4 regions of the Bacillus sp. GW823-FHT06A10 genome follow, and region 4 is predicted to be linked to each of the others. Evidence: riboswitches for the same ligand, from Rfam matches in the RefSeq annotation. Region 4 holds a riboswitch; each other region holds the start of a gene.

Region 1 (5,326 bases), on a different contig from region 4:
AACCCCATTACCTAAAGACTGTAATCCTTGAACGAGGATAATTAGAATAAAGACGGTTGCATACATTACTTCAGGTTCATAGCGTAAATGTCCGAAGCGATATGCTAAGTCCCCTAGCCCGCCAGCACCTACAAGACCAGCCATTGCTGTTGCGCCGATTAAGCCAATCGTTGCAATTGTTAATCCAAGTACAAGGGAGGGACGAGCTTCTTTAACCATGACGTGCCAAATGATTTTTATAGTAGAGACTCCCATCGCTTGATAGGCCTCAATGACACCGCGATCTACTTCTAGTAAAGCTGTCTCCATTAAACGTGCGATATAGGGAGCTGTGAAGACGACAAGTGGTACGATAACACCTTGCACGCCAATGGATGTTCCCATTAGAAACTTTGTAAAAGGTAAGATGAAGAATAATAGAATGATAAATGGAAGAGAGCGAATGATATTAATAACTGTATTAAGAATAGGATAGATGATTTTATTTTCACGCTGCCCACCAGGTCTCGTTAAAACAAGTGTGACGCCAAGTGGCAGTGCAATAAGGATTGAGATGAGTAATGAAATAGATGTCATTTGAAAGGTTTGAATTGTGGCTTCCCATATGACTTTACCCCATTCATCCAAAAAGGACTTGTTTCCCATAATCTGTTCTGCCTCCTTCTACAATGATTCCTTGCTCTTGTAAAAATGATAAAGCACGGTGGATTTCATTTTGTTCTCCTTGCATATGAACGACTAATTTCCCATATGCTTCATGTTTTAACTGCGTAATATTACCGGATAAAATATTCGGATACACTTGGAAACGTTTTGTGGCAACAGCTAAGGCAGGTTCACCTGAAGTAGTGCCAATAAATGAAAGTGTTACAATTTCTCCAGTATTCTGTAGTTCTTTCTGTACCTCTTCTGGAATTTTAGCTGCAAAGGCGCTATTTACAAATTTCTTCGTTGTTACATGTTGTGGGTTTGTGAAAATATCTTTCACAGTCCCGCTTTCGACTACAGATCCATGTTCCATAACGGCAACGCGGTCGCATATACGTTGGATAACGTTCATTTCGTGTGTAATGAGTAAAATCGTAATTCCAATTTCTTCGTTAATCTTTAATAACAAATCAAGAATAGAATCAGTTGTTTCTGGATCTAAAGCGCTCGTTGCTTCGTCACTTAATAACACTTCAGGCTCATGTGATAGTGCACGTGCAATTGCAACGCGCTGTTTTTGACCGCCAGAAAGTTCACTTGGATAAGCATCTTTTCGATTGAAAAGATCGACAATGCGTAAATATTTTTCTACCCTTTTTTTAATTTCCACTTTTGGAATACCAGCAAGGCGTAAAGGTAATGCAATATTTTCATAGATGCTAACAGTTTTAAGTAAATTGAATCCTTGAAAGATCATTCCGATTTTTTGTCTCGCTTTTGCTAGTTCTTTTGTCGATAACGTTGTTAAGTCTTGTTCGTTTACAATGATATTTCCTGTCGTTGGTTTTTCTAATAAATTTACACATCGAATCAATGTGCTTTTACCAGCGCCGCTATACCCAATGATTCCAAATACCTCGCCTTTTTCTACTTTAAGGGAAGTAGGCTTAAGAGCCTCAACAGTCCCTTTTTTTGTTGAAAATACTTTGGATATGTTTTTTAATTCAATCATTATCGTCAGCTCCTACCAAGATGGTAAAACTGAACCATCAAATTTTTTCTCGATAAACTCTTTTACTCCTTTAGATTGATAAGCTTTCTTTAATTTATTTACAACGGCATCATCTTTATTTTCATTACGAACAACGACCCAGTTCACATATGGTGAATCTTTTCCTTCGCGGAAAATAGAATCTTTCGCCGGACTTAATTTTGCCCCTAATGCAAAGTTTGTATTGATTGCGGCTGCTTTCACTTCACTTAGTTGTGTTGGTAATTGAGATGCCTCTAATTCAACAATCTTTAAATTTTTCGGGTTTTCAATTACATCCTTTGCAGTCGCTTTTTCTGTAGCCTTTGGATCAACTTTTAAAACCCCTGCTTTTTCAAATAATTTTAAAGCTCGCAGTTCATTCGTTGGGTCATTGGGTACAGCAATTGCATCGCCCTCTTTTAAGTCTTTTACATCTTTTATATCTTTAGAATATACGCCCATAGGGAATGTTACTGTTGAAAATACTTCAGCTAATTTCATATTGCGTTCAGCTTTAAATACATCTAAATACGATTTTGTTTGGTAGCTATTTACATCAAGGCTTTTTTCATCTAAAGATACGTTTGGCGCTACATAATCATTAAATACTTTTATGTCAATTTCCAGACCATCTTTTGCTGCAACTTCTTTTACCTTTTCAAAAATTTGTTCATGTGGTCCACCTGTTACACCGACAGTAATCTTTTTCTCGTCTAATGCTTTTACCTCTTTATCTGAACTCGCGCTACATGCGCCTAATAATAATACTGCTCCGCTTACAATGCTTAATAATACCTTTTTCATCTATAAATCCCCCTTCATATACGTTCCAAAATAAAAAGCACCTCCCAAAAATAAGAGAGGTGCCGAATAGACGAAATAGATTCCTCTCTTATCTTCCAAAACGAAAACTCGTTTTGCAGGAATTAGCACCTTAGCTTATACTTCATAAGCTCGGTTGCCGGGCATCATCGGGCCAGTCCCTCCGCCACTCTTGATAAGAGTATGTGTATGTAGTTTTGAATATGGTACTAATAGTAAATCGTACAAAAAGAATTGTCAATGGTATTTTCAGAATATATTTTATTTTAAGGTAATCGAAACATTTCCTTTCTTATGGCCCATTTCTACATACGTATGGGCTTCTACAACTTCTTCTAATCGGTAAGTTCTATCAATAACAGGTTTTAGCTTTTCTGTTTCAGCTAGTTGTTTTAGTAGGTTCATATCTTCTTTACTGACCTTTGCCATCATTCCGTTCACAGATACATATTTTCCATTAGGCATTAATGCATCTGTACAAAGAGACTTATTATATTTTCCAACTGCGTCAAATATAATATCGTAGTGATCGCCCCGCTTAGTAAAATCTTCTTTCATATAATCAATTACGTTGTCTGCCCCTAAAGCTGTTACTAAATCGAAATTCGAACTACTACAAATGGCTGTGACAGTCGCCCCGAAGTATTTAGCAAGCTGTACGGCAGCTGTCCCTACTGACCCAGAGGCGCCGTATATAAGTACTCGTTGCCCTTTTTTTATCTGTCCTTTTCTAAGGAAGTGCAATGCTGAAGTTCCGCCAAAAGGAATAACGGCAGCTTCTTCATATGTCACATTGGTAGGTTTTAATGCTATTAATCCACTTTCATGCACGCATGTGTATTCCGCATAACCACCAAGGTTTAGTTCTGTTAATGCAAAAACTGGATCTCCTTTTTTAAATTGTGTTACATCTGATCCAATGTCTTCGATTTCACCGGATAACTCTACGCCAAATATAGGTTTTCTCGGTTTTCTGAAACCTAATATGATCCGCATAGGAATCCAAAATAAGAGGGGGCTATTAAAGCCACGTATTCTACAATCTCCAGTCGATACACTTGTTGCGTGAATTTTAACTAATACTTCATTTTTCTTAGGTTTAGGCTTTTCTATATTTTGAAGCTGGAGAACATTAGGTGGTCCATACTTTGTGCAAATAATAGCTTTCATAATGACCTCCTGAAATGAGTTGTTATTATTTACATCATATTTAAACTTTTTCTCAAACATGTTGCTATATAGGAAATAAATTTAAAGAAGAATATTACGAATTATATAGATTTCATAGGAAAAGAGATGATATTATTTTTGGGAAGGAGGGGACGTTATGAAAAAATTTATTTTAATTTCAAGTTTAGTACTTGCAGTCGGTCTAGGAGTAGGGTGTAGTAATGAGAAAACAAAAAAGACTGATGAGCCGAAAAAAGAAGCTGTGCAGAAAGAAAAGGAATTAACAGCGAAGGATGTTTTCAATAAAGCGAATGAAGCTTTTAAAAACGAAGAAAATGTAACGATGACATATGATGTGGGAATAAAGGCTGAAGGAACAGAGATGAATGTAATAAAGGCCAAAATGCAATTAGAGCCGAAGCAAAAAAATTCTCGTTCTGAAATGAATGTTTCTGGTACAGAGGTTGTTGTTTATGATGTGGGTGGCAAAATTGCTGGTCAGTTGAAAAATCCTAATACGGGTGAAGTGATGTCTGTACCAGAGGAACAATTAAATGCTAACGGAATGAATGCGACTCAAGGAATGGTAGATAATTTAGAGATTCCATCGGAAATTTTAAATAAAGTGAAGATGGAGAAAAGTGGAGATAATTATAAGCTGAAGTTTGCATTAAAAGGGCAAGAGACAGAGAGTATGTTAGCTAGTATGGATGAAAAGCAGAAACAAATGCTACAAGGCCAAAATGCAAAGATAGAAGAAATAGATGGAGAATATATTATTACAAAAGATTTTAAATATGAATCAGCAAAGATAGATATGGTTATGAGTAGCAATGGTGAGGATAAAGCGCACATTATTACGGATGCGAAGTTTACATCGTATGATAAATTTGATCCAATACAATTGCCAGCAGCAAAGTAATCACTGTCAAGAGAGGTACCTGAAAGAACGGGTATCTCTTTTTGTTGCTAATAAGGAGAGTGTCCTTTGAAAAAAAGAAAGATAGTAGTGGTCATTGTCGCATATACGGTTTTGCTTGCAACGTCTGTACATACGTATAAAAAACAAATTGATCATCCTATTATGAGTGATGTAGGTAAATTGCTTCCGACAAAAATAAAACGTGTTGAAAGTGCTACGGAAGAGCACTCGTTAATAAAATTAGTGCGAGATGCAAAAGTTTCAGGAGAGAAAATTTCCATTGCAGGCATGCAACATAGCCAAGGAGGACAGACATATTATCCGAATGGCACGATGCTCGATATGAAAGGATATAATAAAATATTAGAATTCGATCCAGAGAAGAAGCGTATTACAGTTCAAAGTGGTGTCACGTGGAATGATATTCAGAAGAAAATAAATCCATATGGCCTTGCGGTACAGGTCATGCAGTCTCAAAATATTTTTACTGTTGGTGGTTCATTAAGTGTAAATGTACATGGGCGTGATATTCGTCATGAGGCACTAATTGATACAGTAGATTCATTTAGATTGTTAATGGCAGATGGCACGGTACGTAATGTAAGTAGAGAAGAAAATGCAGAGTTATTTCCATATGTCATTGGGGGTTACGGTTTATTTGGAGTTATTTTAGATGTGACGCTGAAGTTAACAGATGATGAATTATATGAAATGCACACGAGAATGATAGA
Region 2 (5,326 bases), on a different contig from region 4:
GGAGCGCTTGTCGCTCCGCTAGTAGGTATTGGTGGGAGTAATACAGCGTTACCGATGGGTGTTGTTATTGCGCTTTGTGAAGTAGGAGCAGTATTATGTTATCTATTTATGGCCAGAAGAAGTGAGAAGCAGTTTGAACTGCAACAAAGACAAAATTTAGAGGCTTAACAAAAAAGAACTGATTCAAAGGGAATGTTTGAATCAGTTCTTTTTTTCATTTCTTTGAAATATCTCATACATATTATTCATGATCGTATCATATAAAACAGCAAGTTTATCCCACACCCAGCGATTACTATCGACTTCTTTTTCCCCACAGTCGATAATATCGGTATGGTCAGTAATTTTATACGCTTTTTTAACGATAATAGGAGCAATCTTCGGTATACGTGGGATTTCCTTTAAGGTATCTGCAAAGTTTCCAATGTAGACATGACCGATGATTTCGATTGTTAATGATTTATCCGATATATTTAGCGCGGTATGAAATTGATTTGTATGTTGTTGTTTTAAATATTGAGCTAACTTAAATGGAGCATGCTTCTTCTTTAATACGCGGCGAAGGCTCTCTGTATTTTCGATATGAAGTGATTTTTCGCGAATAAGGACACGAATATCTTCTCCCATAAAAGGCATTGTGTTGTACATAGATGATTCTCCTTAAAACCTTACATATGTTTGCGTTATGCATATGTAAGTCTAGCATGGTTTGTTCTTTATGTGTGCTTACAGTTTTGTAAGGTGATGTAGTAAAGCATTGCAAAAGTTATTTGTATAAAGTGACGATACTGTGACAAACATGTTGGTATATATATTACGATGTCGTCTTAAGTGTAAAAAGTAGGGCGTTCTCGGTATAATAACAAGTGGAGATAAAAGAAACTATAATGAGTAATAGCTGTAGATAAAAGGAGAAGAAGAGATGAAGAAGGTTTTGGGTATTGCTGTAATGGGAAGTATGATCCTTCTAGCAGGATGTAATGGAAATAAAGATACGAAAGAACCGAAAGAAAAGGTAGAGCAATCTACTGAACAAACAGAAGAGATGAAAGAATACCTTGCAGTACATGAAAAATACGATATAAAAATGAATAAAGAAATTAATAAAGCACTGCAGTTATTTGAAGTGGCAAAAGAAAAGGGCGGTAAGGAAATAACGAATGCTACATATAAAGAAGACGTGCAAAAGGTAACAACGAGCATGTTAGAAGATATTGATCATATACGTAAAGAAATTCGTGTTCCGAAGTCGAAAGAGCAAGAACATGAGGTATATATTGGTTTCTTGAATGAATCAGAACAAGCGATGAAAAAATTACAGAAGTTAGCTAAAGAAGAAGATTCATCGTTGATTCGTGATATAGAAATTAATTTTGCAACAGCATCGACATACTATAAACGTTTTCAAGCAGAAACGAAAAAATAACCTTGCCTGTGCAGGGTTATTTTTTCTTCTTGCCATCTCCGTCTTCATCCTCAGATACTAATATTTTCTGTTCTTCGTGAAATTCGGAAATAGTTTGCCCGGTAATATTATCGAAAGGAGTATAAAAAGAAGTAATACGTTTCTTTTTAATAAAGAGTTTATAGGAGCCGATGATGACAAGTATAACGATTGTTAAGGTTAATCCTATAGTAGCAAGAAGTAAGGGGTCCATCTTATAACCCCTTTAACATCATTTCTTTTTATTATAAGCCGAAAACTGTAATTTCGATAAATGAATTAAAAACTGATTTTTCTAAATTTATCCAATCTGATTGACTTTTCAATTTTTCAGAATTATAATTCGAAATATACAATTTGAACCAAATAATAATATAGCAATTTACTTATCCAGAGAGGTAGAGGGACTGGCCCTATGACACCTCAGCAGCGGGTTCTGTAATAGGAACACCGTGCTAATTCCAGCAAGCAAGTCTTGAAAGATAAGTGATGGGCCTTTGTTTGTTAAGCCTTGATCTTATTTTTTAAGATCAAGGCTTTTTGTATTCTAAAAAGAGAAAAGGGAGTAATGGAAAAAGTACGTTCATAAAACAAAGTAAATTCATGTGTTTAGGGGGTTATTGAAGTGTATGTAATTAAAAAATTATCGGTTATGGTGTTCACACTATGGGTTATTACGACAGTGACATTTCTAATTATGCATATTATTCCGGGAGATCCATTTTCATCAGATGCAAAAATCTTTCCTGAAGAAGTGATCCAAAACATGAGAGCGAAGTATCACCTTGATGAACCGTTATGGAATCAATATGTTGCTTATTTAGACGGTGTAGTTCATTTTGATTTTGGTGAATCTGTTCAATCAACCGGGCAAGGTGTATCAGAAATTATAACAACTGGCTTTGGTCCATCAGCAATTATTGGTCTACAAGCACTTGTTATTTCATTGTTAGTAGGAATTGCGGCAGGGACATTTGCTGCTCTCTATCATGGGAGAGTAATTGACTATAGTGTGAGTTTGCTCGCAATTTTAGGTATTTCTATTCCAAGTTTTATTTTAGCGCCACTATTTATACAAGTATTCGCTATCCAATTTGAGTTTTTACCAGTAGCCTCTTGGGGAACATTCGAACATACGGTATTGCCATCCTTTGCATTAGCGTTAGGGCCAATCGCAGTTATTACAAGGTTTGTTCGTTCTAATATGATCGAAGTACTGCAGAGTGATTATATTAAGCTAGCAAGAGCAAAAGGTATACCAATTAAGAAGATTATTATAAGACACGCTCTTCGAAATGCGATTGTTCCAGTACTTACATTTGTTGGACCGTTAATGGCTGGACTCTTAACAGGGACTTTCGTTATTGAAAAAATCTTTTCAATTCCTGGCCTAGGAAAATATTTTGTAGATAGTATTTTTAACCGAGACTATCCGGTGATTATGGGAACAACGATTTTCTATAGTGCATTATTAATTGCTTGTATTTTCATTACAGATATTATTCATCGCATTGTTGATCCGCGTATTCGTTCTATTACATAAGGAGGGGGGATATTTAAATGGGAGCTTATGAGATTAAGGAACAGTTATTAACGAAAGAAGAGAAAAAAGAATTAACGATAAATAAAAATCAGCAAACAATTAGCAGAAAGAAAGAAGTGTTTCGTAAGTTTATATCGAATCCAATCGCAGTTTTAGGAACAGTGACGTTATTGCTAATTATTGTTTTCTCGCTTATTGGCGAAAGTTTAACTTCATTTACTGCGAGTGAACAAGTAAAAGAGGCAACAAATTTACCGCCGAGTAGTGAACATTGGTTTGGAACAGATGATCTAGGGAGAGATATTTGGGCACGTACTTGGGCTGGTGGGAAGATTTCACTAACAGTTGGATTAGTAGCAGCTGCCCTCGATATAGGACTTGGTGTACTGATTGGTGGATTTAGTGGATATGTGAGAGGGCGTAATCGCCTTGGAACGTTAATTGATGAGTGGATTATAAGAGGAATTGAAGTATTATACGGCATCCCATATTTATTAATTGTTATTTTGCTATTAATTGTTATGAAACCAGGTCTTTTCACCATTATTATCGCCCTTGCATTAACGGGATGGATTGGAATGGCTCGTCTCATTCGAGCACAAGTATTGTCTTTAAAACAACGAGAGTTTGTTATTGCAGCAGAGCGATTAGGTACATCACATATGAAAATTATATATGGGCATTTAATTCCGAATTTAACAGGGGTTATTATCGTGAATTTATCATTTACAATTCCAGCAGCTATTTTTTCAGAATCATTTTTAAGCTTTATAGGACTTGGAGTACAATCACCAGCGGCAAGTTGGGGGACGATGACGAATGATGCACTCGGGACATTATTGAGCGGAGAATGGTGGCAGCTATTTTTCCCGGCAATTATGATTGCACTCATTATGTTCGCATTTAATGCAATTGGTGATGGTTTGCAAGATGCGATTGATCCAAAAATTGTCAAACGGAATCGAAAGGAGAAAAAACATGGCACAAATCTTATCTTTAGAAAACGTAACGTTAGCCGTTGAAAAAGAGAATATTAAGCAAGCGATTGTGAAACATGTTTCCTTTTCTATTAACGAAGGTGAAATAGTTGCACTTGTAGGAGAAAGTGGTTCAGGAAAAAGTGTCACAGCACAATCCATTATCGGCTTGAATCAAGAATCAATTCATATCGATGATGGGAATATAGCTTTCCAAGCAAAGGAATTAACGAATTTACAAGAGTCAGAATGGAATCAAATTCGCGGAAAAGATATTTCCTTTATATTTCAAGATCCGCTTTCATCTTTAAACCCAACGATGAAGGTAGGCAAACAAATTACAGAAGTAGTTTTGCAACATGGGAAAAAATCGAAAAGAGAAGCAAAGGAAATTGCGATTAACTTGTTAACAGATTTAGGGATACATGAAGCAGAGAAACGCTTTGAACAGTACCCACATCAATTAAGCGGAGGTATGAGGCAGCGTATTTGTTTAGCAATTGCGTTTGCTTGTCACCCAAAGCTTGTAATTGCAGACGAGCCGACAACAGCGTTAGATGTAACGATTCAGAAACAAATTATGGGGCTATTAAAAGAAAGAAAAGAAAAACAAAATACGAGTATTTTATTAATTACACATGATTTGGCACTTGTACGTGAAGTAGCTGATCGAGTAGTTGTTATGTATGGGGGACGTGTCGTTGAAAAAGGAACGATACAGGAGGTAATAGGTTCTCCTAAACATCCATATACGAAAAGTTTATTACAAGCAATTCCGAATATGGATGATTCCGAAAAGGTATTACGTGCTATAGAAGGAACGACACCTTCCATTGAAACATTAAATAGCTTTGGTTGTCCTTTTGTAAATCGTTGTCCAGTAGCGATAAAAGAATGTATTCATCGTTTTCCAGAGAGAACCACATATTCTAAGGAGCATAGTTCACATTGTTGGCAACATGTTCTAGAGCATAATAAAGCGAAATCAAAAGAGAAGGTGAATGCCTCATGACGACAGATTTAATTACTATAAAGCAAGTAACGAAAACGTATGGAAGTAAAAGTAAAGAAATCACAGCGTTAAAAGACATATCACTTTCTATTCCGAAAGGAACAACACTTGGCATTATTGGTGAAAGTGGTTCAGGAAAAACAACACTTGGAAAGCTCATAGCAGGGATTGAGAGTCCAACGTCTGGTGAAATTGATTATAACGGTCAAGTCGTTCACAAGCTGAAATCAGCTCATAGGCGAGATTTTTTACAGAAAGTACATTTCATTTTTCAAGATTCCACAGCAGCATTAAATCCGCGCTGGAAAGTACGCGATAGCGTAACGGAAGGTTATATTTCATTCGGTTTA
Region 3 (5,326 bases), on a different contig from region 4:
AGAGCGTTCCAAAAAGCACCATATAAACCAGCTGGTAAAACAGGGACCGCACAAACTGTATATGGTGGAGAAAATGAAATTGGGCGAAATGCGAAAGGCGATCGTAGAGAATGTTATAACTTAACATTAGCTGGATATGCGCCATATGATGATCCAGAAGTAGCATTTTCTGTTGTAGTACCGTGGGTTGAAAATGATAAATCGGGCATTAACTCCGATATTGGAAAAGAAGTTTTAGATGCTTATTTTGATTTGAAAAATAAGCGACTAACTGGTGAAGCGCCAAAAACAGATGCCTCTAAAGAGAATTAAAATGGAAGAAACGTCTCTAGCATTCATGTGAACTAGAGGCGTTTTTATCTGGGAATAGATTAGAAATGAGGTATATATGAAGCTGTTTATTCTAAAATATTGGAGGAACATATGTAGCTACATCTTAATTATAATAGGGGTTATTTTTATTAATAAGTCCTTTTTATTTTGTATGGTAGAAGGAATTTCGATGCAACCTACTTTGAATGAAAAAGATTATATACTTGTTAATAAGGTAAACGTCTGTTTATCGTCTTTTCATCATGGAGATGTTGTCATTATAAAAAAATAAGACGAGCCTACTTACTATGTGAAACGAATTATTGGATTATCGGGGGATAATATACAACTAAAAAAGGATGAGGTATTTATTAACGGTAAAAAGCGTGATGAGTCGTATATAAATTTAGATATGTCACAAGTATCCAATCGTTTTTCAAATTTTAGAGAAATAAAAGTTCCTACGCATAAATTATTTGTGTTAGGTGATAATCGTAATCATAGTAAAGATAGTAGGAATACACTTGGACTTATTGATGAGTCAAATATAATAGGTAAAGTAGAAATGGTATTTTATCCATTTGATCATATAAAATGGATAAAATAATTCTATTAACTATTCACGTTTTATAAAATCAATCATATATTAATAGCATAGGACAAGCAGAAAAGCTTGTTCTAACCTCACAGAACACTCCTTATCACGGTTAGGCATCTACATAGGTAGATGCTTTTTTTATGGTGATGACTGAAAATTATTTATCAATATAATGTAGCAAGCATATTAGGACTATTAGGGGAAGATTACTTGTACAAATAACAGTATGCTTAATTAAAACAATGAAATGTAAGGAGTGAGGAATAAGTGCTAAATATTTTAGTAGTTAATTTTCCAGCAGAGGGGCATGTAAACCCTACATTAAATTTAGTAAAAGCCTTGACTGAACGAGGGGATAATGTACATTATATTACAACGGCAAACTTTAAGGATAGAATTGAAGATTTAGGAGCTACTGTACATACTCATCCGGATCTATTAAAAGAGATTTCTATTGATGCTGAAACCTCATCTGGGTTAAATGCTTTCTTTCATGTGCATGTTCAAACTTCTTTATATATATTAGAAATTACGAAACAATTATGTGAAAGTATAAATTTTGATTTCGTAATTTATGATATATTTGGCGCAGGAGAGTTAGTAAAGGAGTATTTACAAGTTCCAGGTGTAGTGTCCTCACCTATATTTTTAATTCCGCCAGAATTTTTGAAGACATTACCTTTTCATCCAAATGCAGATATGCCATTCCAACCAGAGGAAATCTCTGAAAAATTACTAAATCAGATGGAACATAAATTTGGAGTAAAACCAAAGAATAATCTTCAATTTATGAATAATAAGGGTGATGTTTGTCTCGTATACACAAGTTGTTATTTCCAACCTAATAGCGAATCGTTCGGGGAAAATAACATTTTTATTGGACCGAGTATTTCAAAGCGTAAAACAAATATAAAGTTTCCACTGGAATCACTTAAAGAAAAGAAAGTTATTTATATTTCAATGGGAACACTGCTTGAAGGACTCGAACCATTCTTTAATACTTGTATTGATACTTTTTCAGATTTTGATGGGATAGTTGTAATGGCAATTGGTGATAGAAATGATATTTCTAAAATTAAGAAAGCACCAGATAATTTTATAATTGCTCCATACGTACCTCAATCAGAAATATTAAATGAAGCAGATGTTTTTATTACACATGGCGGTATGAATAGCGTACACGATGCCATTCATTATAATGTCCCATTTGTAATAATACCGCATGATAAAGACCAGCCTATGATAGCGCAAAGACTAACTGAGCTTGAAGCGGCACATAGACTATTGAAAGAACATGTTAATGTGCACACTTTAAAAGAGGCCGTAACAGATGTTCTTTCAAATGAAAAGTATAAACATGGTATAAGAAAACTTAATGATAGCTTTTTAGAATGTGGTGGTTCAAAAGAAGCAATTGCAGTTATTGAATCTCTTTTAAATAAAGTAAAACTTTAATCGGTAGGGATTTTACTACCCATAAATAGCGGGATAAATAGTCGTAACTGTATACAAGCATAGAGGTTCTCACCTTTATGCTTGTATATTCTTATCCAGCAAATTGCACAGCAGTATTTGCATGTAAAAAAGCAGTATCAAAAACGGGAACAGTAAGATCATTTTGGGAGATGAGTAAAGGTATTTCAGTACAGCCTAATAATATACCTTCAGCGCCGTTTTGAATTAATGATTTTGTAATTTGTAATAACTTTTCTTTAGATGTTTCTGAAATGATCCCTCTACTTAATTCATCTAATATGACATGGTGGATAAAGGTTCTTTCCTCTTCATTTGGGATAATTGTCTTAATGTTATATTTCGCTAATCGTGATTTATAGAAATCTTGCTCCATCGTTTGTTTTGTTCCTAATAGTCCGATACGTTTTATATTCTGTTCTACCATTTCTTTAGCACTTACATCACCAATGTGAAGAAGCGGGATAGATATTGCTTGTTCTACCTCCTCGGCAAATAGATGTACAGTATTTGAACACATTAATAAACATTCAGCCCCAGATTTTTCAACTTTCTTTGCAACTGTAACTAGTTCATTTTTCACTTCTTCATATTGATGGTTTTGTAATAAAGTAGTTACTTCACCAAAATCCATACTATATAAAACTAACTTTGCATTTTGATCGTATTGAGAGAGTGTAAGTGTATTAATATGTTTATAGTATAATGATGTAGATTCCCAACTTAATCCTCCAATCAAACCAATAACTTTCATAATGCATTCCTCCCGAAACGATTTTGAATTTATTATTTCATAATTCCGATAAGAATACAATGATTTAAATGATCTATTTAACAAAAAATAAAAATAGTAAGAAAAGTGTTGAAATTTACATTCTTTAGTGCCATAATACGAATTACAAATTAATACTTATCCAGAGAGGTGGAGGGAACGGCCCTAAGAAACCTCAGCAACCCCTATGTAATTTTATAGGAAGGTGCTAATTCCGCAGAGGACACGATGTGTTTTTTGAAAGATAAGAGGATTCTTGAACGTGAAAGAAAATGACCTCTTATGTAAGAGGTCATTTTTTTGTTGTATAGAAAGGGAGTGTCGATGCATAATTCATTTTTAAATTAAATATAGAGTAATAAAAGTTGACTAATATGAGAGGGGAATTGTCATGAACAAATTATCAACAAAGTTAGTAGTAGCAATCGGTATTGGAGCAGCATTATACGGGATATTAGGACTTTGGGGATTTTCTATTGCACCGAATACATTTATTAAACCAGCATTAGCTATATTAACTGTTTTTGGAGCATTATTTGGTCCAGTGGCAGGACTGTTAATCGGACTTATCGGTCATACCGTAACAGATACGATTGCTGGCTGGGGTATTTGGTGGGGCTGGGTTATTAGTTCAGGGATTATTGGATTTTCAATGGGTCTTATTCAAAAAAGAGTTGGCTTTAGTGTGAAAAACGGGTCGTTTAACAAGGGGGATATTTCTTATTTAGCAATTACTGGGCTAGTTGGTATTGTCATTGCTATTATATTTGCTGGGGCATTCGATATTATTGTGATGGGAGAACCATTTGACAAAATTATTATCCAAGTATTAGGAGCAACAATTTCCGATGTTATCGTTTTCTTAGTAGTTGGATTGCCACTTACAATTGGCTTGGCAAAATCTAATAAGAAACATACACATTTAAAAATTGAAAAGTAGGGATGTTAACATGAAACCAATTATTTCGTTTGAACAATTCACCTTTCAATATGGGCATGCTGCGCAGCCTACTTTAAGTGATATTACCTTTCATATATACCCTGGGGAAAAAGTACTAATTGCTGGACGAAGTGGTTCAGGAAAGTCGACATTAGCTCATTGTATAAATGGGCTAATCCCATTTTCTTACGAAGGGACTAGTACAGGTAACGTTTTAATTGCCGGTAAAGACCCGAGGGAAGGAAGTATTTTTGAACAAAGTAAGCAGGTAGGAACAATTTTGCAAGATCAAGATGCTCAATTTATTGGTCTGACAGTAGAAGAAGATGTAGCTTTTTATTTAGAAAATGAATGTGTAAAGCAAGACGACATGAAAAAGATTGTTTCGGACTCATTAAGAAAGGTGAAGATGCATACGTTTCATAAACAAAGTCCACATGAATTATCAGGAGGTCAAAAGCAAACAGTTTCTCTAGCGGGTTTATTAACAACAAATGCGGATATATTATTGTTCGATGAACCGTTAGCTAATTTAGATCCACTAAGTGCCTTACATACGATAAAACTTATGAAAGATATACATGAACAATATAATAAAACGATTGTTATTATTGAACATAGAATAGAAGAAATTTTAAACCTGGATTTAGACAAAGTTATATTAATTGATGAAGGTAAAGTCATTGCGATAGGAACACCAAAAGAAATCTTAGCGTCAAATATATTACCACGTATCGGCTTAAGAGAGCCTATTTACATCGAAGCATTAAAGAGATTACATTTTGATAGTAATAATGACGTAATATATCCAATGGAAAACCTTCAAAAAGAAAAGGTAAGCAACGTTATAAAAGAGTGGATGGAGAAACAAGTCATATTAAAAGGGAATACTAAAAACAAGGAATTACTTAAAGTGGAGAATTTATCATTTTCATACTCTAATAAACAAAAAGTATTAGAAAATGTAAACCTTTCAATATATGAAGGAGAAATTGTGGCACTGTTAGGGCATAATGGAGCAGGGAAATCAACATTAGCTCATAGTCTTATAGGCATAAACAAAATGAAAAATGGGAAAATTTTGTTAAAAGGTGAAGATATTAGTTCTTGGTCTATTCGTAAACGTGGGGAAATCATATCTTACGTGATGCAAAATCCAAATCATATGATTACACAGCCTACTGTTTTTGAAGAAGTTTCATTTACATTAACATTACATAATTTTTCTAAG
Region 4 (5,326 bases):
GCCTTCCCACCAAACAAAATAGCAACTTCAGTTTTTGGGTTTAATTCGACGCCGTATTCACGTTTATAGAATGTAGTCACGGCTTCCTTTAAGCTTTCATGTCCGCGAAATGGCGGATATTTATGATGAATGGTCTTTTCGGCAGCATCTTGTAAAGCTTTTACGATATGCTGCGGTGTTGGTTGATCTGGATTACCTTGACCTAGATTAATAACATCGTGACCAGCTGCAACGACTTTGTTAACTTTTGCAACAAGTGAAGCGAAAAATTGTGTTGGCAATGATGTTACTATCTCAGAAGGTTGAAATAATTTCATACTTTCCACCTCTTTTGAAAGTTGTTACAATTCTAGTGACAAATGATATAATCTTTCCAGTATTTTGTAAAGAAAAAAATAAGAATGGGGCTGAAAAAATGAAAGTCGCATGTATTCAAATGGATATTGTTTTTGGAGATGTAGAAAAAAATATTGAGAATGCTAAAAATAAAATAAGCGAAGCTATGAAGGAAAGGCCAGATGTTATCGTCTTACCAGAACTATGGACAACAGGATATGATTTAACGAGACTTTCTGAAATTGCAGATAGGGATGGAGTGGAAACGAAAGAAAAGTTAATAGAATGGGCGAAGCAATATGATGTACATATTGTTGGTGGTTCTATAGCAAAGCAAACAGAGCAAGGCGTTACAAATACGATGTATGTTGTAAATAATGAAGGACAGCTAGTCAACGAATATAGTAAAGTACATTTATTTCAGCTTATGGATGAACATAAATATTTAATAGCCGGTAATGGTACGGGCGAATTTAAGCTGGATGATGTTGAATGCGCTGGAACAATTTGTTATGATATTCGTTTTCCAGAGTGGATGCGTGTCCATACTGCTAAAGGGGCAAAAGTATTATTTGTTGTAGCTGAATGGCCATTAGTTCGTTTAGCACATTGGCGTTTGCTATTGCAAGCAAGAGCAGTTGAAAATCAGTGTTATGTTGTTGCATGTAATAGAGCGGGAAAGGATCCAAATAATGTATTTGCGGGTCATTCTTTAATTGTGGACCCTTGGGGTGAAGTTGTAGTAGAGGCGAATGAAGAGGAATCAATTTTATTTGGAGAGCTTGAATTCGAGAAAATTAAAGAAGTACGTAAAGGAATTCCAGTTTTTGCGGATCGCCGTCCAGAATTATACAAATAAAATGTTGACAAGTGATTTTTATTCTTGGTATAGTCTTCAACATAAAGTTAAAAATTCAAAAAATTATACAACTCTTATCAAGAGCAGGTGGAGGGATTTGGCCCGATGAAGCCCAGCAACCGACCGTAATACCATTGTGAAATGGGGCGTTTATTACGCCAAAAGGCACGGTGCTAATTCCAGCAGAAAGTAAAACTTTCTGGCAGATAAGAGGGGAGAAGATAAACTTCAAACCTCTTTCTTAGTGGAAAGAGGTTTTTCTATGTTAGAAAAACCTCTGAATTTAAAAAGGGGGAGAAGACGATGGGATATTATTCATTAACAGAAATAACAGCTGTACAATATGCGAAAGATCATGGCTATTTTGAAGCAAAGGCAAATGTCGTTTGTCATGAAATTGGAGACGGAAACTTAAATTACGTGTTCAAATTAGATGATGGAGAGAAATCAATTATAATAAAACAAGCACTGCCTTATGCGAAAGTAGTTGGTGAAAGCTGGCCATTGTCTATAAAAAGAGCAACGATTGAAAGCAAGGCATTACAAATTTTTGCACAGTATGTACCGGATTATGTTCCAGTAGTGTACAGTCATGATGAAGAGTTAGCGATAACGGTAATAGAAGACTTATCAAGACTAACAATTACAAGAAAAGGATTAATAGACGGAGAAGAATATCCGCTTTTATCCCAGCATATCGGCCGTTTTCTAGCACATGTTTTATTTTACACTTCAGATTTTGGTTTACAGTCAGAAGAGAAGAGGGTACTAGAAGGTACCTTTGTAAATCCGGACCTTTGTAAAATTACAGAGGAATTAGTGTTTACAGATCCGTTTGGACATTATGATACAAATGATTATGAGCCAGATTTACAGCTAGTGGTTGATGAACTTTGGAGTGATAAAACTTTAAAACTAAAAGTAGCACAATATAAATATAAGTTCTTAACAAGAAAAGAAACTCTTATTCATGGTGATTTACATACTGGTAGTATTTTTTCGTCACCTTCTGAAACGAAAGTGATTGATCCAGAATTTGCGACATATGGCCCATTTGGATTTGACATAGGTCAATTTATTGCAAATCTATTACTAAATGCTTTATCTAGAGAAGAAGAAAAAAGAAGTGTACTATTTTTCCATATAGAAAAGACGTGGAGTTATTTTGTAGAAAATTTTACAAAATTATGGATTGGAGAAGGTGTAGAAGCATATACGAAAGAAAAACAATGGTTACCAATTATTTTGCAAAATATCTTTACTGATGCAGTTGGATTTGCCGGATGTGAACTGATTCGTAGAACAATTGGTTTAGCTCATGTAGCAGATTTAGATGAAATAGAAAATAAAGAAACAAGAATTCAAGCTAAGAAACAAGCGCTATCCTTAGGTAAAGAACTAATAAAATATGAATCTAAAAGTGCTGATATTCAACTGTTTCGAACATTATTTCAACAGACAGTTTCAGGGGGCGTAAAAGCGTGAGTACAATTGTTACTGTTCCGAGATCTGTAAGCTGGAAAGGTGATGCAATTGCGGTATTAAATCAAACGAAATTGCCGCATAGCACAGAATACAAAACATTGACGACTATTGAAGAGGTTTGGAAAAGTATCGTAATGTTAGAAGTACGAGGAGCGCCTGCAATTGGAATTGTAGCTGCATTTGGCTTGGCGCTTGCATCAAAAAAATATAACACTGTACATATTGAAGAATTTCAAAAGAAGTTTAATAGAGATTGTAATTATTTAGGAACGTCACGCCCGACAGCAGTAAATTTATTTTGGGCAATTGATCGTATGAGAGAATCTATTCGAGAGATTACTACAATAAAAGAAGCACAAAAAACATTAGAAGAAGAAGCGCTTCGCATTCAGCAGGAAGATGAAGAGGTGTGCCGAAATATTGGGGAATATGCGTTAACATGTTTTAAAGATGGCGATAATATTTTAACAATCTGTAACGCTGGAAGTATCGCAACTGCCAGATATGGAACTGCATTAGCTCCCTTTTATATTGGAAAAGAGAAAGGTGTGCGTCTACATGTATATGCGTGTGAAACGAGACCAGTTTTACAAGGTGGTCGCTTAACGACCTGGGAATTGAAGCAAGCAAATATTGATGTGACCCTTATTACAGATAATACTGCAGCTCATGCTATTCAAACGAAAGAAATAAATGCAATTATTGTAGGGGCGGATCGAATTGTCGCAAATGGAGATACGGCAAATAAAATAGGGACAATGAATTTAGCTATTTTAGCAAAGCACTTTGATATCCCATTTTATGTTGCTGCGCCACTGTCAACATTTGATGTTACGAAAGAAACTGGAGCCGAAATAATTATTGAAGAAAGAGATGAAACAGAAGTTACGAAAATCTTTGGAAAACAAGTAGCACCAATTGGAACGAATGTTTATAACCCTGCATTTGACGTAACACCGAACGAATTAATTACAGGAATTATTACTGAGAAAGGTATTATAAGCGGGGATTATAAACGAGAAATTGCATCATTATTTGAAAAACAGGCTAATACATAATAGCTTGTTTTTTTATGCCTAAATGCATTGTTTTCTCTTACTTATATAATGAAAGGAGGAGAAGAGGATGGAAGAGTGGATCAAGATGATAGGTAATGTAGGGTTTCCAATTGTTGTAACATTATATTTACTCCACCGTATTGAAAGTAAATTAGAGGGGGTAATTGTTGCAATTGAGAAGCTCCCGCGGCAATTACTAAAGTACGAAGATCCTCGCAATAAAAAATAAAGTTTGCTCTTCTTGAGCAAACTTTATTTTTTATTGAGCAGTATAGCCACCATCGATAACGACAGCTTGACCAGTAATACCTTTAGCTTTTTCACTCGCTAAAAACATAGCATAATCAGCGATTTCTTGTACTTGTAATAAGCGCTTTTGTGGGACGAGTGGATAAATAACATCTTCTAAAACATTTTCAAGTGGTACATTTCGTGTAGTAGCTAAGTCTTGTAGTTGATTACGTACAAGAGGGGTATCGACATAACCAGGGCAAAGGGCATTAACAGTAATACCATGCGTAGCACCTTCTAAAGCGGCAACTTTTGTTAATCCAATTACGCCATGTTTTGCACTATTGTAGGCAGCTTTTCCAGCAAACCCGACAAGGCCGTTAATAGAAGCGACATTAATAATACGACCATATTTTTGTTGTTTCATAATCGGAAAGGCATGCTTAATTGCGATAAACGGAGCAATTTGCATAATTTGAATTAGTAGCTCAAACTTTTCCGTTGGAAAGTCTTCAATGGGTGAAACGTGTTGCATTCCTGCGTTGTTAATTAATATATCTAATGAACCGAAATGACTAACTGTTTGAGAAATTGATGCTGTAATTTCCTCTTCAGATGTAACGTCACATTTTAAACCGATAGCTTGAAAACCTTCACTTTGTAATTGCTCAGCAGCTTCTTTCGCACGTTCTTCAAGACGATCAGTAATCACAACTTTTGCACCTTCTTTTGCAAAAGCACTTCCCATTTCATATCCAATACCACTCGCAGCACCTGTTAAAAAGACAACTCGATTTGTAACCATGATGAAAAACATCCCTTCATAATAAAGTTTTCATAGTGCTCTATTTAGAGAGGTTATAATGAAAATCCTGCAAACATTTGGAAAAAATATCGTTAGCTATCTTGTTTTGCAAAATAGTCTTTGCTATACTATTTTGTAAAGCAAGATACTTACGTTTATCTATCTTGTAAAACAAGATAGTAGGAGGATTTGAATTATGTCGACAAGTCAAATGCTGAAAGGGATCTTAGAAGGATGCTTACTTGCTATTATTTCTGAAGGCGAAATATACGGTTATGAAATGAGTGAGAAGCTAGCAAAGTATGGTTTTACAATGGCGAGTGAGGGAAGTATTTATCCGTTATTAATACGAATGCAAAAAGAAGGACTAATAACAAGCGTAATGAAGGAATCTCCATCTGGTCCAAAGAGAAAATATTACACATTAACAGAAAAAGGCGAGGAAGCACTTGATGAATTTATGGATCGCTGGGAAGCGATGCAAAGTAGTGTAGAACGTCTACTTGAAGGGAAGGGAAGGAGAAAATAATGTTATCAAGTGAAGCACGAAAG

The links. Region 4 has a riboswitch for S-adenosylmethionine ahead of mtnK (S-methyl-5-thioribose kinase). Riboswitches for the same ligand answer to the same signal wherever they lie in the genome.
Region 1: linked by a shared signal. The riboswitch ahead of AC1Q8M_RS26330 (MetQ/NlpA family ABC transporter substrate-binding protein) and the one ahead of mtnK (S-methyl-5-thioribose kinase) in region 4 are both predicted to bind S-adenosylmethionine.
Region 2: linked by a shared signal. The riboswitch ahead of AC1Q8M_RS26280 (ABC transporter permease) and the one ahead of mtnK (S-methyl-5-thioribose kinase) in region 4 are both predicted to bind S-adenosylmethionine.
Region 3: linked by a shared signal. The riboswitch ahead of AC1Q8M_RS09400 (ECF-type riboflavin transporter substrate-binding protein) and the one ahead of mtnK (S-methyl-5-thioribose kinase) in region 4 are both predicted to bind S-adenosylmethionine.

What each region holds. Positions count from the first base shown of each region.
Region 1 is NZ_JBXAHT010000006.1:67,569-72,894, reverse strand. It holds gene AC1Q8M_RS26340 (methionine ABC transporter permease) at 1-645, opposite strand, end outside; gene AC1Q8M_RS26335 (methionine ABC transporter ATP-binding protein) at 620-1,660, opposite strand; gene AC1Q8M_RS26330 (MetQ/NlpA family ABC transporter substrate-binding protein) at 1,673-2,485, opposite strand; SAM riboswitch class I at 2,571-2,685, opposite strand; gene AC1Q8M_RS26325 (NAD(P)-dependent alcohol dehydrogenase) at 2,765-3,673, opposite strand; gene AC1Q8M_RS26320 (DUF6612 family protein) at 3,831-4,595, shown strand; gene AC1Q8M_RS26315 (FAD-binding oxidoreductase) at 4,662-5,326, shown strand, end outside.
Region 2 is NZ_JBXAHT010000006.1:57,935-63,260, reverse strand. It holds gene AC1Q8M_RS26300 (multidrug effflux MFS transporter) at 1-168, shown strand, start outside; gene AC1Q8M_RS26295 (hypothetical protein) at 202-648, opposite strand; gene AC1Q8M_RS26290 (hypothetical protein) at 923-1,426, shown strand; gene AC1Q8M_RS26285 (DUF3951 domain-containing protein) at 1,443-1,658, opposite strand; SAM riboswitch class I at 1,828-1,933, shown strand; gene AC1Q8M_RS26280 (ABC transporter permease) at 2,070-2,987, shown strand; gene AC1Q8M_RS26275 (ABC transporter permease) at 3,005-4,009, shown strand; gene AC1Q8M_RS26270 (ABC transporter ATP-binding protein) at 3,966-4,976, shown strand; gene AC1Q8M_RS26265 (ABC transporter ATP-binding protein) at 4,973-5,326, shown strand, end outside.
Region 3 is NZ_JBXAHT010000001.1:1,857,033-1,862,358, forward strand. It holds gene AC1Q8M_RS09380 (peptidoglycan D,D-transpeptidase FtsI family protein) at 1-312, shown strand, start outside; partial or broken gene lepB (signal peptidase I) at 389-919, shown strand; gene AC1Q8M_RS09390 (macrolide family glycosyltransferase) at 1,178-2,365, shown strand; gene AC1Q8M_RS09395 (aspartate/glutamate racemase family protein) at 2,457-3,137, opposite strand; SAM riboswitch class I at 3,291-3,406, shown strand; gene AC1Q8M_RS09400 (ECF-type riboflavin transporter substrate-binding protein) at 3,547-4,095, shown strand; gene AC1Q8M_RS09405 (ABC transporter ATP-binding protein) at 4,106-5,326, shown strand, end outside.
Region 4 is NZ_JBXAHT010000002.1:772,473-777,798, forward strand. It holds gene AC1Q8M_RS18910 (pyridoxal phosphate-dependent aminotransferase) at 1-317, opposite strand, end outside; gene AC1Q8M_RS18915 (carbon-nitrogen family hydrolase) at 332-1,195, shown strand; SAM riboswitch class I at 1,267-1,408, shown strand; gene mtnK (S-methyl-5-thioribose kinase) at 1,499-2,680, shown strand; gene mtnA (S-methyl-5-thioribose-1-phosphate isomerase) at 2,677-3,738, shown strand; gene AC1Q8M_RS18930 (YvrJ family protein) at 3,806-3,967, shown strand; gene AC1Q8M_RS18935 (3-hydroxybutyrate dehydrogenase) at 3,998-4,774, opposite strand; gene AC1Q8M_RS18940 (PadR family transcriptional regulator) at 4,971-5,303, shown strand; gene AC1Q8M_RS18945 (DUF1129 domain-containing protein) at 5,303-5,326, shown strand, end outside.